3 regions of the Bacillus sp. OTU530 genome follow, and region 2 is predicted to be linked to each of the others. Evidence: riboswitches for the same ligand, from Rfam matches in the RefSeq annotation. Region 2 holds a riboswitch; each other region holds the start of a gene.
What was found. Region 2 has a riboswitch for cobalamin ahead of AAHB12_RS27145 (hypothetical protein). Riboswitches for the same ligand answer to the same signal wherever they lie in the genome.
Positions count from the first base shown of each region.

Region 1: it holds a riboswitch for cobalamin, as region 2 does, so the genes downstream of both, AAHB12_RS16265 ((2Fe-2S) ferredoxin domain-containing protein) here and AAHB12_RS27145 (hypothetical protein) in region 2, are expected to answer to the same signal.
Region 3: it holds a riboswitch for cobalamin, as region 2 does, so the genes downstream of both, AAHB12_RS24110 (HoxN/HupN/NixA family nickel/cobalt transporter) here and AAHB12_RS27145 (hypothetical protein) in region 2, are expected to answer to the same signal.

Region 1 is NZ_JASATP010000020.1:79,274-82,557, forward strand. It holds gene AAHB12_RS16260 (NUDIX hydrolase) at 1-418, shown strand, start outside; cobalamin riboswitch at 531-729, shown strand; cobalamin riboswitch at 910-1,096, shown strand; gene AAHB12_RS16265 ((2Fe-2S) ferredoxin domain-containing protein) at 1,218-1,601, shown strand; gene cobJ (precorrin-3B C(17)-methyltransferase) at 1,830-3,284, shown strand, end outside.
Region 2 is NZ_JASATP010000061.1:1,542-4,825, reverse strand. It holds gene AAHB12_RS27155 (ZIP family metal transporter) at 1-728, opposite strand, end outside; gene AAHB12_RS27150 (IS200/IS605 family accessory protein TnpB-related protein) at 881-1,585, shown strand; gene AAHB12_RS27145 (hypothetical protein) at 1,692-1,991, opposite strand; cobalamin riboswitch at 2,007-2,277, opposite strand; gene AAHB12_RS27140 (Nramp family divalent metal transporter) at 2,529-3,284, shown strand, end outside.
Region 3 is NZ_JASATP010000045.1:13,302-16,585, reverse strand. It holds gene AAHB12_RS24115 (alcohol dehydrogenase) at 1-903, shown strand, start outside; gene AAHB12_RS24110 (HoxN/HupN/NixA family nickel/cobalt transporter) at 1,033-1,833, opposite strand; cobalamin riboswitch at 1,993-2,182, opposite strand; gene AAHB12_RS24105 (alkaline phosphatase) at 2,627-3,284, shown strand, end outside.

The DNA.
Region 1 (3,284 bases), on a different contig from region 2:
CCGGGATGCGGAATATACGGCAATACGGGAAACATCGGAGGAACTTGGGATATCCTTGGCAAGTATTACAAATGTATTTCCTTTAAATTATATGGTTTCTCCTTTTGGGACCATCATTTATCCGTATATAGGGTTCCTTGAGAACATAGAACAAATGCAGCCTAATCCTTCAGAGGTTGAAGAGATTTTTACAGTTCCTTTAGACGATTTACGGAATATCCAACCCGAAATTTATAAGCTTCATTTTAAAATAGAGCCTGAGGAGAGTTTTCCTTTTGATTCAATTGTCGGTGGTAAAAATTATAACTGGCAGGTGCGAGGTCTGGATGAATATTTTTATTACTACGAGGATCGTGTAATTTGGGGGTTAACGGCTAGAATTCTTGCACATTTCTTGGAAATATTGGATGAGAAGTGAGTCCGAGTCGGTAATTTTGAAAACTTTTTAAATTATTTCTTGAAAACTTGACATATTTAATCTATGATAGGAATTATTAAATCATAAAATGTTAGAAAATTACATATTTTGTTATAACTCAATAGGATAAGATGCCAGAAGGCTTAAAAGGGAATTCGGTGAGAGTCCGAAGCTGTCCCCGCAACTGTAAGTGTGGACGAAATGAGCAGACCACTATATAAGAATGCTTCTGTAAAAGAGGGGCTTATATGGGAAGGTTCAAAGTAGAGTGATACACAAGTCAGGAGACCTGTCTTATCTTATAAAGTTTCAATTTCTTCGGGGATGGAGAATGGGAAGCGACGATGCAAGGGACTGGTCTCTATTTGCCTTTTTGTGTCCACTTCATCCGCTCAAATTCCATTGGGCGGATTTTTTGCATTTTGTTAGCTCCTAGTTCTTATCGTTCGAATTGTTTTCCTAAAATTGTATTTTGGGATGGAAAGAAAAATTATATATGACTCGAGTTAGGTGCACAGCATGTGTTGTGTTTAAAAGGGAAGCACGGTTAAAATCCGTCACGGTACCCGCCACTGTATAGGGGAGTTTTTTTGCATATTATGTCACTGAGTTTGATTGGGAAGGCGCAAAAAAGCAAAGATCTGAAGTCAGGAGACCTGCCTAGCATGATTTGTTTCACGAAACCTACGGGCTTATAGGGGAAGTGCAATATCGCAGCATTTTTTCTTATGCGCATATTCTGCACCCCTATCTGATAGAGGTGCTTTTTTATTTTATTAGGATAAGAGGAGGCGTTAAGATGACAACTTGGAACTTACGGGGAACAAAGCATCATGTGCTGATTTGTAATGGAAGCAGTTGTATGAGAAAGGGCGGGGAGGAAGTTACAAATGCAGTTCGTGACGAGATTGCCGGTTTGGATTTAGATACGGTTGTACATACAACGAGAACACGCTGTAATGGGCGCTGCAAGGATGCTTGTGTGCTGATTGTATATCCAGAAGGGACTTGGTATCAGGCTGTTACGCCAGAGCTGGGGACGGAAATTGTAAGGCAGCATTTGGCTGGAGGACAGGTTATAGAAGATGCGATTATATATGAGTATAACGATGCTGGTTTTGTGGCACCAGAGCAAACAGACTGTATTGTTGGAGTATCAAAACCTGTAAAGGAGAAGATCTAAATGGAATTTGCTATATTAGCGATTTTGATAGCGATCCGATATGGCATGGATAGGGATCAGGCGACTGAGATTGGAACTTTTATTTCCGCCATATTTATCATGTTTGGACTTTTGTGGAGACCTATAAAGGCTAGACTTTGTCCTGTAATGGATTCTATCACAGGGGTGTATGGTCTTAGGGTTTGAGGATGTTTATGTTACTGAAATGCCGGAGGGAGGCGCTTAATGATGAAAGGAAAATTACTTGTAATTGGCTTTGGTCCAGGAAGCTTTGAACATATTACCGAACGGGCAAGAGAGGCACTACAGGAAAGTGATGTTATTATCGGCTACAAAACCTATGTGGACTTGATTGCAGGGTTATTAACAGGACAACAAATTGTCAGTACTGGTATGACAGAAGAAGTAAGTCGTGCTCAAGAAGCGGTGAAGCTAGCTGAGCAAGGCAAGAAGGTTGCTGTTATCTCAAGCGGTGATTCCGGTGTATACGGAATGGCAGGTCTTGTGTATGAGGTGTTAATTGAACAGGGATGGAAAAGGGAAACAGGCGTCGAGGTTGAAGTTGTACCGGGGATTTCTGCTATTAATTCTTGCGCTTCTTTATTAGGCGCTCCTGTGATGCATGATGCATGTACCATTAGCTTAAGTGACCACTTAACACCGTGGAGCATAATTGAAAAACGAATTGAGGCTGCAGCTGCAGCAGATTTTGTAGTTGCACTCTACAATCCGAAAAGCGGAAGAAGAACGAGGCAAATTGTAGAAGCGCAAAGAATTTTACTTCAGCATCGTTCTCCACAAACTCCTGTTGGATTAGTGAAAAGTGCGTATCGCGACCGTCAAGAGGTTACGATTACAAATTTACAGGACATGCTAGAGCATGATATTGGGATGCTTACAACTGTTGTAATTGGGAACTCTTCCACGTTTTTATATGAAGATTTGATGATTACACCGCGCGGATACCAAAGGAAATATACGCTAGGAAAAACAGAGCAGCCTTTAAAACCGCATCAACGTTTACAAAGAGAAGCGGAGCCATGGGCGTTGGAACAAACAATCGCGATCAAGCAGGAGCAAAAACCGCAGGCAGTTTCATCAAGGGACATAGCTGAGCAGGCACTTCTGGCTGTTACGGGTGGAGAATATAAAAATGAAAAATCTATCCTTACACAAGCGGTTCTTTCTATTTTTGAGGTTGCAGTCAGCCCAGGGGTTGCTAATAAAACATTTACCCCAGCACAAATGATGGCAATTGCCGAAGCTGCGGGGGAGAAAGGTACCATTACATATACGCCTGATCACTATGTAAAGCTCCAGGTTCCAACCGATAACCCGCAGAATTTAGTAGAAAAGCTTACTGCTAGAGGTTTGGTGCTGTCTCCAATTGGTGAAGTAGCAACAGTGAAGGCGTGTGATTTTTGTGATGGGGAGAAGAAGGATTCCATTCCGTACGCTGAAGCGCTCCAAGAGAGCTTAGGTAGTATGGAGCTGCCAAAGGAACTGAAAATTGGTTTTAATGGTTGTGCGATGGCGTGCTACGGAGCAGTGCAGGAGGATATTGGAATTGTGTATCGTAAAGGAGCGTTTGACTTATTTTTAGGCGGAAAAACGATCGGACGAAATGCACATCCTGGTCAATTAGTTGCAGAGGGGATTCCAATGGATCAGCTTGTAGATGTA
Region 2 (3,284 bases):
ATAAAATTCTCTATATATAACAGTATTAATACAAGTCCTCCACCAGCCAATAAAAAGAAACTAAATACACTCATCTTTTTCTGTGCTTTTAATAACATCTCGTTCACGGTTACATACCCTAATGTTCCAATCGCAAGGCCCATGAGCATACCATTTAAATGAATATGGTCGCTTCTTAAGACAATGCCAAGTACAGTTCCGACTCCTAATACAAGTGATAGTAATGTAATCGTCAAAAGAAAATATATAATATGAAACCTGGTAAATAAGAAAGGTATCGCTAGCGCAAGCCCCTCTGGAATATGATGAATAACAGCAGCAAACAAAAAGGGTATTGCTGTGTCAAAGTTCTTCATGGATATACCGAATGCTACACCTGTTGGAACATTGTGGATATAGATTGCAAGCGATAAGAATAGAAAGGACCGCCACGCTTCACCTTCTCTTCCTTCTTGATGGTGCGAATGATGAAAATGCATATGAAGTAGTACCATCAACAAAATACCTATACTTCCCCCAAGAAAGAGTCCTGTCATCTCATACTCAGAAAGTGTCTCTGGGATGAGTTCAAAAGTAAGTAGCCCCGCCAACATTCCTCCGCAAAAGGCATACAAACTATACATTTGATTGGTCACCATACTTCGAGCTGTTATACCCACCGTTCCTCCTACTAACAACCCACCAAAGGCAAGTGCAGCTGTCATAATTGGTAACATTATGCTCTCCATCTAGGTGCCCTCCTTCCTATTCCACTTTTTCCATGTGTATGCCTAATTTTTTGAGAATAGTCATGCCACTCGCATAACAGAGATTTCTCTGTTGGTTGGATAAGTAGAATCTTGGAATTTTAACTGAGAATACAGGTAACAGGATGAACTTTGTGATAGTATTTCTAAAGAAGACAGTTCTTTTAACAAATTTTCTGAAAAGAAGTGTGAATGGACAAGGACAATTACTTTCCTCCTCTTGTCTCTATTTCTCCTTAGAAGGAAAACGAAGCGGACAAATCACAAAAATTCTAGAAGCAGAAGCGATTGGTTTGGTGGACATCGCGGTTCAAAGAAATAAACCGATTGTGTTAGAGGCATTGGATACAACCCTCTCCAAGTCTGCCGGCCGTTACCGCAATCGGAAGCAAAATCGAAGGATGAGCATGTTTGCCTATAAAAAGATGCAGGATAGCATTCACAGCCGAGCTGCTAAAATGGGAGTCACTGTGTTTGAAGTGAATCCTGCCTTCACAAGCCAGATTGGGAAGATGAAGTATATGAAACAGATGCATATTTCCATCCATCAAGCGGCGTCCTACGTCATTGGCAGGCGCGGCATGAACTTGAAGGAACAGGTGCCAAAGGTGTTGCGAACCTATACAGAACGTAAGGATGGGGAGCATCACTGGAAACAGTGGAGTGTGTTGACAAAAGCATTCAAAGCGCTTCGTCCACACATATTCTATCATGTATCGGGCCAATCTTATCCATTATTTAACAAGGAGATTTGTAACCATGGGCTGACACAAGCAGAACGTGATATTTTGCAGAAGTATGTGCCAAAAGTTTGGTTAGAAGAAAGGGAAGCCTGTTGAACGGCTCTGTATTTCGCTTCCTAGGAAGAGGATACAGAATCTCCCACCTTCGACCAACGGAAGTCCCCTTGTGGGAAAGGAGCGTTAGCGAGTAGGTGGGGGTAGTTCAATGTTCATGTGTCCAAATGACTGATTCTCCTGTGGAAGGACAGCTTGGGAATTTCTCTCCCTTCTGAAGAACCACATGTTCACCATCTGCATCTACATAATGACCTGATTCCATAACAGTTTCCCCAGTTCTATGGGAATGGCTTGCATGGGTCCAAGTTGTAGCGTGTCCAGTGGATGGACAATCTGGAAAAGTCTCTCCTTGTTTAAGTTCCTTTTTTTCTCCTGTTGCACAAATATAGGTACCAGGTTCCGACACAGTTTCTCCTGTATGGTGATGGTCAGTGAAGTGAGGCATAATCAATTCCTCCTTTTTATTTTTCTTACAACAGATAGTCTCTCACTGACAACTAAGAATATTCTTTTTACTGCCCTTACACACCTCTCCTTTCCGCGAAGGCTGTTTTGGTGTTTACAACCATAGGTTGGAATCATCGCGCTCTATCGTCTTCCTCAACGGTGTGGTTGAGTGACATAAATGATAGAAAACTCCTCAATTACAGTGGTGGAACCGTTCGTGACTTGCACCCGATTCCCTGTTCCCCCTTGTTTTCACAAGAGCACCTAGTTTGCTTACAATATGATGTTGTAACTGGATTACACTTATAAATCCTCAAAATTTGAAACTGAATTTTACATGTAGTAGCGATTCCTCTTCAATATCACACTATTTCAACTATTAGAATAAATTAGGTATTGCATAAAAGATGGTTTAGGGAATATTATTTGTATACAAGAAACTTTTAGGGGGAATTTTTTCTCTAAAAGTTGGTCTAGAACAAAACATATGCGTGTAGGAAAACATAGGGTGTCTGATATCTAGGAGGATTTATTCATGAATGAGAATACAGCTACAAAAGAACAATCTTCTATTAATAACACAACAATTCAATCTGCACAAGCGGTTCTAGGAGGAAAAACTCAAGGAATAAAAAGACTACTCCCTTTTCTAGGACCGGCGTTTGTGGCAGCCATTGCTTATATTGATCCAGGAAACTTTGCAACCAATATCGCTGGAGGATCAAAATATGGATACCTACTTTTATGGGTAGTGCTTGTTTCCAATTTAATGGCTATTTTAATTCAATCCATGTCAGCAAAGTTAGGAATTGCAACCGGTAAAAATCTTCCTGAAGTCGCCCGTCAGCAGTTTCCTAAACCTGTTTCGATTGGTCTATGGATCCAAGCCGAGTTGGTCGTCATGGCTACAGATCTTGCAGAATTTATTGGTGCATCCTTAGGCTTATACTTAATCTTCGGTATTCCTTTACTTCCGGCAGCATTGATTGCTGCAGTAGGGTCTTTTGCTATCCTTGAACTTCAGCGTCGAGGATTCCGTTCTCTTGAAGCAGGGATTACGGGTCTCCTTTTTATTGTTGTACTAGCATTTATCACTCAACTCTTTTTTGCCAAACCAGAGCTCGCTCCGATATTAAACGGGTTTCTTGTACCTCAATTTAAGGGTGTAGACAGTGTTTTATTGGCAGCTGGGATTCTCGGTGCAACGGTGATGCCACATGCTATTTACCTTCATTCTGCCCTAACGCAACGAAGAGTAGTTGGAACAACGGAGGAAGACCGGAGAAAGATT
Region 3 (3,284 bases), on a different contig from region 2:
GGTGTCTGTCACAGTGATGAAATGGTAAAAGAAGGATTGATCCCTGGTATTCAGTATCCACGCATTCCGGGTCATGAAGTAGCTGGTTACATTGATAAAATTGGTGAAGAAGTTACGACGTGGCGTGCAGGTCAGCGAGTCGGTGTTGGCTGGCATGGAGGTCATTGTTTTACATGTAATGTTTGCCGTGAAGGAGATTTTGCGAACTGTGTAAATCGTCAGACTTGCGGTATTTCGTACGATGGCGGTTATGCGGAGTATATGGTAGCTCCCCAAGAAGCTTTGGCTTTGATTCCAAATGAATTGTCTTCTATAGAAGCTGCGCCCCTTCTTTGTGCAGGGGTCACAACGTATAACGCACTACGAAACAGCGGCGCAAGGGGTGGAGATGTTGTCGCGATTCAAGGTATGGGGGGATTAGGACATTTGGGCGTCCAATTTGCGAATAAATTGGGCTTCAAAACCGTTGCCCTCTCCCACGGGAAAGAGAAAGAACAGCTTGTACGTCAACTCGGAGCTCACGTTTATATTAATACAGAGATATCTAATGTTACAGAAGAGCTGAATAAACTATTAGGAGCGCGCGTGATTTTGACCACTGCTCCTAATAGTAAGGCGATTTCTGCTCTTGTCGATGGGCTGTCTCAAAACGGTAAACTCCTCATTGCAGCGGCATCGGGTGAACCAATCGAAGTGTCTCCTCTACAGCTCCTTCTTTATCGACGTTCAGTAGAAGGTTGGTATAGCGGCCATGCGAAGGATTCTGAAGATACCTTGAATTTCAGTGCATTAACTGGTGTACGCCCAAGTATTGAAACATTTAGTCTCGAGCGGGTGAACGAAGCATATGAGTACATGATATCCGGTCAAGCCCGTTTCCGTGCCGTTTTAAAAATGGTATAAACTTGACTCGCCAATCGGCGAATCTTTTTAAAAAATTTGATTCATCTACTTTGACTAGGTTTCTATGTTCAGAAAATCATGGCTTTCTGAACAAAATCAAAGGCTCCCTGAAAAGGAGCCATTGATTTATTAATTCATAGTATTTATTTCAACTTTTTGTCTCTTAGACCGAACGCTTATAAAGATAAATGTAGCAACTAAGAAAGTGAAAAGAATGATTCCCACAATTTCAAAATCGAGTTCTGCCCAAGGGTTAAAGAAGGTAAATGCCAGATAGAAGGAAACTCCGTACGCTAAGACGACAATTACCCATCCCATTATTCTTGAAGCAGCTTGCCCAAGTTTGCTTGATTGATTCACCATTTTGTGGACAATCATGGAATCAATTGTATCTGTAATCATCATGCCAAACATAAAAACAAGGCCTAAAAGTAAGGGGGTATATTTACCTGTGTTACTTGCTGCCATGGACCAGACAGCTGTTTGACTTACCGTTTCGGCAGCTAAGGCAAATAAAGCCCCTACTAAAATAATAAGAAAGGGATTCGTTGTTCCCTTCGCAACTTTTGGAATAAACTTTCCCTTTAGCCCGCTTAGTTGAAACTCTTCGTTGTTATTTCTCGTACGTAATAGATTATACGTATTTAATGTGCCAATGAGGAATAAAGAAATAATCGATACCCACGATGCAAAATTATCAAAATAAGCTGGGAATGTAAAATTCTTCATCACCATTCCCAAAATACCAGCCGTCACAGCTACCATTCCCCCGTGGCCAAATGAGAATAGTGTACCTACCCAACGTGCAAACGGACTGCCCATTCGCCAATTATAACGGGTTTGTCCATCAATAAAAGCAAGATGATCCGCATCCAATCCATGTCGAAGCCCCAATACAAAAACAAGTAAAAAAAGTGATACAGTTTCCATTCAAAAATTCCTCCCTTTTCTAAAAATAAAAAGTACAACATAAAAAATCCTCAACCTATGACAGATTGAGGATGTATGGGTACGTGCAAATAAACGACAAAATGGCAGAATACGATTGTCGTTTCATTTTCGTACACCTCTCCTTTCCGCGAAGGCTGCTTTGGTGTTACAACCTAGGTAGGTCTCCTGGCTTTTGCATCATCACTCTCTATCGTCTTCCCCAACTACATAGCTGAGTGACATAATGATAAAGAGCTCCTCAATTACAGTGGCGGGACCGCTCGGGATTTGCACCCGATTCCCTGTTACCCCTTGCTTTTACAAGGGCACCTAGTTTGCTTACAATATAATGTTGTAACTTGATTATACATGTAATCATCAGAATTTCATACCTAATTTGCTGGAGCAGCGTTTTTTCTCCGCTAACAAGGGTAAACACAGTTCATGGAGTCCTAGATAAGGAGTCCATTCCCCCTCTTTTTTTGATGTAGTGTCTACGTAGCGATGTTTTCCGAGTTTAGTAGCCCTAAGAGCGTGTAAGATGTCGCATATTCCCTCCCGTTTTCTACGTTAATGTATTTCCGCAAAAAGGTGACTTTTTCCTGCCCTCCTATTCGACTGTGTCCACTTTTGAAAACATATTCGATTTCATAGCATGATTTTCCTGTGATTGTATTCAGTTCAAAGTATTTTACATATTTTTAATACCCTCCTTAACTACATTTAACATATATAATCTACGATTATATTAGCAACTTACTTCAAAATTAAAATTAAAGATGAGGGTGTAAACATGAAAAAACGTTTAGTAGGCACAGCTGTGTTATCAGTTGCAGCGATGACTGCATTAATTTTCGGTAATGCGTCTAAATCAGATGTACAAGCTGCTAATGAGTCAAATAGTGGAAAGGCTAAAAATGTAATTGTTTTTGTTGGCGATGGTATGGGAACTGCCGCTCGTGATGCAATTCGCCTAGCTACAGTTGGAGTGAATGGTAAACTTGCTATGGAAGATATGCCGTATGCAGGAATGGCTCGTACCGCTTCAGGAAGTTCATTTGTAACGGACTCTGCTGCAGCCGCAACGGCAATGGCTTCAGGTGTAAAAAGTTATAATGGTGCAGTTGGCGTGGATATGAATGGAAAGCCTGTTCAAACTGTTTTAGAGACGGCAGAGAAGGCTGGGAAGGCAACGGGGCTCGTTACGACAAGCCAAGTAACAGACGCGACTCCAGCTGCTTTCGGTGCGCACGTTGCGAATCGAAGCGCTCAAAGTGATATTGCGAAACAATATCTTGAAGACAGTAAAGTGGATGTGATTTTAGGCGGCGGGGAGGACTACTGGTACCCAGCAGGAAATCCTGGCTCTTATCCTGATAACCCACCTGAAGATACTGAAGAAGCAAGTAAGGGGACAAATGGAAATCTAGTAGATCAAGCGAAAGAATTAG